Regions from separate parts of the Segniliparus rotundus DSM 44985 genome, predicted to be linked through region 2. Evidence: predicted binding sites of a transcription regulator. Region 2 holds the regulator's gene; the other holds the start of a gene.
What was found. Region 2 encodes HspR, which represses chaperone genes until heat shock. Its sites were predicted from a motif close to ANNTGAGTNNNNNNNACTCANNT; they were not measured.

Region 1: clpB (ATP-dependent chaperone ClpB) is a predicted target of HspR. The motif match lies at 1,068-1,090, and genes of this name have one in related genera.

The regions. Positions count from the first base shown of each region.
Region 1 is NC_014168.1:1,595,368-1,597,761, forward strand. It holds gene SROT_RS08050 (FAD-binding oxidoreductase) at 1-1,054, opposite strand, end outside; gene clpB (ATP-dependent chaperone ClpB) at 1,179-2,394, shown strand, end outside.
Region 2 is NC_014168.1:1,437,664-1,440,057, reverse strand. It holds gene SROT_RS07225 (hypothetical protein) at 1-154, shown strand, start outside; gene SROT_RS07220 (aldose 1-epimerase) at 232-1,137, opposite strand; gene SROT_RS07215 (heat shock protein transcriptional repressor HspR) at 1,200-1,595, opposite strand; gene dnaJ (molecular chaperone DnaJ) at 1,592-2,394, opposite strand, start outside.

The DNA.
Region 1 (2,394 bases), 160 kb from region 2:
GGCAGGCGTCGATCATCATCGGCGGGCCGCTGAGCAGGACGACTTCGGAGCGCTTGGCGAACTCGACCGCCGTTCGGGCGAGGGCCGCCCAAGGCGTTGGGTCGATCACGGGCAACACGTTGAACCATTCGTTGTCTCGCGCGAGGTCGCGCAAATTCGGCAAGTCGTAGCATTCGGCGCGCGAGCGCGCCCCGGCAAGCAGCGTCATCCGAGGATTCTCGCTGCGCAGAGCGAGAGCGAGGGCAATAGCGCGGCACGGGGCGAGCCCCGTGTCGCCAGCCACCATGAGCACCGACTGGTCGGCTGGGATTGCATCCAAACCCGCCGCGAGGCTGCCGTAGCTCTCGCCGAACAGCCAACGGTCGCCGGGCTGTGTGTTTTTCAGGACGGCGCCGCTCACCATGCCGCCGGGAACGGCCCTGATGTGGAATTCAAGCTCGCCCTCGTCGTTCGGCGGGAGCGCGGGGGAGTAGTACCGCCATTGGCCAGGGCGCTGCGGCACCTGGACTGCGAGATACTGGCTGACGGCGAAAGGCTGCGGGCGCATTGCCGCGCGGAGCCGGACGACAACCGTGGGGCCCGGATGGTCGATTCGTTCCACGACCTGCGCCTCCCAGGTCTGGGGCCCGTCGCGCCGGTTCGACTCCTGTTCCATCACCGCGCAGACCAGGGCGGCGGCCTGCGCGCAGAACTCGTTGTCGCGCGTGCTGCGCGCGGCGTCGGCGAGGGCTTTGGCGAGCGCGGTCTTGGCGGCGCGGTAATGCTCCTCGCCCAGCTGGTATTTGCGATGGTCGCGGCCGAGCTGGCCGAGCAGGTCGATGAGCGCCGGAGGGTCAGAGCCGTCGGCGAAACCTTGAAGGATGTGCTTGGTCATCGTGACGAACGCGGCGTGGTGCCCGCCGAGGCCCGAAGGGAATCGCTCGGCCAGCTCGGGCGCGCACCGGAACAGCTCGACATGGAATGACCGCACGAATACGACGGGGTCGGCGGCCACGGCTTCGAGCAATCGGGCCGCCGCGCCTTGGTCGGTTCCGCCTTCCGCTGCGCTGGGCACGGAACTATCTTAGACTTGAGTGGAATAGACTCAACTATTGTGGTGTTGCACAGAGCAACGTTGGACACAACAACGCGCGCCGACCCCAACGCGCGGCGATTGCACCGAGGAGGACAGACGACAGATGGATTTCCAACCGACCACGAAGGCGCAGGCGGCCCTCTCGTCCGCGATGCAGGCGGCCACCGCCGCAGGACGGCCCGAGGTGCGCCCGGAAGACGTGCTGCTGGCCCTGCTGGAACAAACGGACGGCATCGCGGCTCCGCTGCTGCGCGCGAGCGGAGCCGACCCCCGAACCGTGACCGAGCAGGCGCGGGCGGCGGTCGCCGCGTTGCCGACAGTGCACGGCGGCGCGTCGGCCCCTCGGCTGTCGCGCGAACTCGCCCAAGCCCTGGAAACCGCCGCGAAGCTCGCCGCTGAGCTGCGAGACGAATACGTCTCCACCGAGCATCTGATCGTGGGGCTCGCGACAGGGGACTCGGCTGCCGCGAAAATCCTCGCCGAACACGGAGCCGCGCCCGCCGCCCTGCGCGAGGCCTTCACCGAGGTGCGTGGCAACGCTCGGGTCACCACCCCCGACCCGGAGAGCTCGTACAAGGCTTTGGAGAAGTACTCCACCGATCTCACCGCGCTCGCGCGCTCGGGCAAGCTGGACCCCGTCATCGGCCGGGACACGGAGATCCGCCGGGTCGTCCAAGTCCTCTCGCGGCGGACGAAGAACAATCCGGTGCTCATCGGCGAGCCCGGAGTGGGCAAGACCGCCATTGTGGAAGGCCTCGCCCAGCGGATCGTCGCGGGCGACGTTCCCGAGAGCCTGCGCGGCAAAACACTCGTCTCCCTCGACCTCGGCTCGATGCTCGCCGGAGCGAAGTACCGGGGCGAGTTCGAAGAACGGCTCAAGGCAGTGCTTGAGGAGATCAAAGGCTCCGAAGGGCAGGTCATCACATTCGTGGACGAGCTGCACACCATCGTCGGCACGGGCGCGAGCGGCGAATCCGCGATGGACGCCGGCAACATGATCAAACCCTTGCTCGCCAGGGGCGAGCTGCGCTTGGTCGGCGCGACCACATTGGACGAGTACCGCCAATACATCGAGAAAGACGCCGCGCTCGAGCGCCGGTTCCAACAGGTCCTCGTCGGCGAGCCGTCCGTCGAAGACACCGTCGGCATCCTGCGCGGCCTCAAGGAGCGCTACGAGGTGCACCACGGCGTTCGCATCACCGACTCCGCGCTCGTCGCCGCCGCGACCCTCTCCGACCGATACATCACCTCGCGGTTCTTGCCGGACAAAGCGATCGACCTCGTGGACGAGGCCGCGTCGCGGCTGCGGATGGAGATCG
Region 2 (2,394 bases):
GATCGGCGCAGTCGTCGCGATCGTCGTCATCATCATCCTGACCGCTGTCGTCGTCTCAGGCGAGCACGACCGGACTCCTCCGCCGACCACACCGACCCCAGGTGCACTGTCCGTCTCCGCGGACCGAGGGGACGAACTGCCCGCCCAGGTGTAGCCGCCCCAGAGCAGATCCTTTGCTAACAGAAAGCGCGAGGAAAAAGGGGCATCGACCCCGAGCCGAAGCGCTTCGGCCTACGGCGCCGGGCGCGCCGTGATGGAGAACTGCGCGTTGTAGGGTTTGCCGGGGCGGGCGAATTGCAGCTGATCGCCGCTGCGCAGCGCATTGGTCGGCGCTGTCATCGGCTCGAAGCAGACCACCTCTTCGCCTGCGGGAGCGAATATCTGGGCGCACGGGTAGCCTTCGTCGAGACTGACTTCGAGACGGCGCCGGCCAGCGGAAACGGCGAACACTGCGCCTGCGGCTATTGTGTCGTAGCCGTCGTCGAACACCCGATCCCCCAGCACGGCGGTTTCTCCCGGCTCATTGGCCCCCTCGCCGGTCGGAATGCCGCAACCGTCGAGCACGAGGCGGCGCCGCGGAGGGAGTTCGACCTCCCAACGCTCGCGCGGAGCATCGGGGATGCACAGGTAGGGGTGGAAGCCGAACGACACCGGCACGGGTTTGGCCGAGGTCGCCGCCAGGGTCGTGCGCAGCGTGAGCCGCCGCCCGGCGAGCGAGACGGCGAGGGTCAGCCGGTGCGGGAACGGGAAACTGGCGAGCAGCTCCGGGCAGGCGCCGAAATCGAAAACCACCACCAGCTCGTCGGCCGCGACGGACTCGACTCGCCAATCCGGCCGCGCGGCAAGAAGGCCATGCATGGGCAGGCCGTTGTTGTCGTGATGCACGCCGACCGCGTCCGGGGCGAGCGCCACGGTCTCGCCTGCGACGGCGTAGTCGCTCGCGCTCAAACGGTTCGCCCACGGGTGCAGCAGCGGGATGCCCATTGTTTTCCCCGAGGACCGATACGCGTCCAGTCCTCTGCGTTGCCCGAGCAGTTCGACTCCGTTATCGGCCAAGGACACCCCGATCATGCCCGCGGTTGGAACAAAAGCAGCGGTCAGTTGGGACTCGCGGTCAGACAGAACGCAGGCCTGCAGTTGTTGCGACATGGTTCTGGATCATGCCACGCCGAACACGAGAGCGCCTTGGGGCTCGGAAACTAGCCTTTGCGGGGCTTCCAGACGACCAAGGCGGTCGACTTGGGGAAGGGCACAAGTTCACGGCCACGGGGCACGGTGCGCGCGGCCTCTGCCGCGTCGACGAGGCGACGGCGCAGTTCGATCACTTCTTGGGTGAGCTCCATGATGCGTTTGATTCCGGCGAGGTTGACGCCTTCTTCCTGGGAAAGCCGCTGCACCTCGCGCAAGAGCTCGACATCGTGCAGCGAATAACGTCTGCCGCCGCCGGGAGCGCGACCAGGGCTCACAAGTCCCATGCGGTCGTATGCGCGCAAAGTTTGCGCGTGCATGCCGGAGAGCTGCGCGGCCACCGAAATCACGAGGACCTTTGCGTGCGGGTCTTGCCCGCGCTCGTTCGTGTTGTCATTCGTGTTCATCGCGAACCTGCCCAATTCGCTCGAGGGTCAAAGCCGCTCGCCTCCTCTGAGGCGGCATATTTGCGCAACGATTCGAGAGCGGCTTCGTCCAACTTGACTGGCACGCAGACCTGCAAGGTGACGAGGAGGTCTCCCGCGCCGCCGCCGCGCTTGGCCACGCCTTTGCCGCGAACACGCAACGTGCGGCCATCGGCGGTCCCCGCAGGAACGCGGACCCCGACCTTGCCGTCGAGGGTCGGCACCGTGACGGTCGAGCCGAGCGCCAGCTCAGTGAAACGCATCGGCACCGTCAACCGCAGATCGTCGCCGTCGCGAGTGAACACGGCGTCGGGCTCCACATGCACAGTGACGTACAGGTCGCCGGGACCGCCGCCGCGAATGCCGGGCTCGCCTTGCTCGGCGAGCCGGATACGCTGGCCGTCGTGCACCCCGGGGGGGACTCGCATGGTGATCGTCCGAGAACGCGTCGTCAGGCCAGTGCCCTGGCAGTCCGGGCACGGATCGTCAATGATCTGCCCAGCGCCCCTGCAGTGCGAGCACGGCTCGGTGAAACCGAAGGAGCCTTCTTGGCGTGTCACCAAGCCCGATCCATCGCACAAGGAGCATTTGCGCGGGACAGAGCCCTTGCGCGCTCCCGAGCCCCGGCAGGAGTCGCAGGTCACCTGGCTTGTGATCCGCAAGGGAATGGTGACCCCCCTTGCCGCCTCACGGAATCCGAGAGTCGTCTCAGTCTCGAGATCTTTGCCCCGCCGGGCTCGGCTGCCCGGACGGCTCGCGCCGCCACGAGCAGAACGTCCGT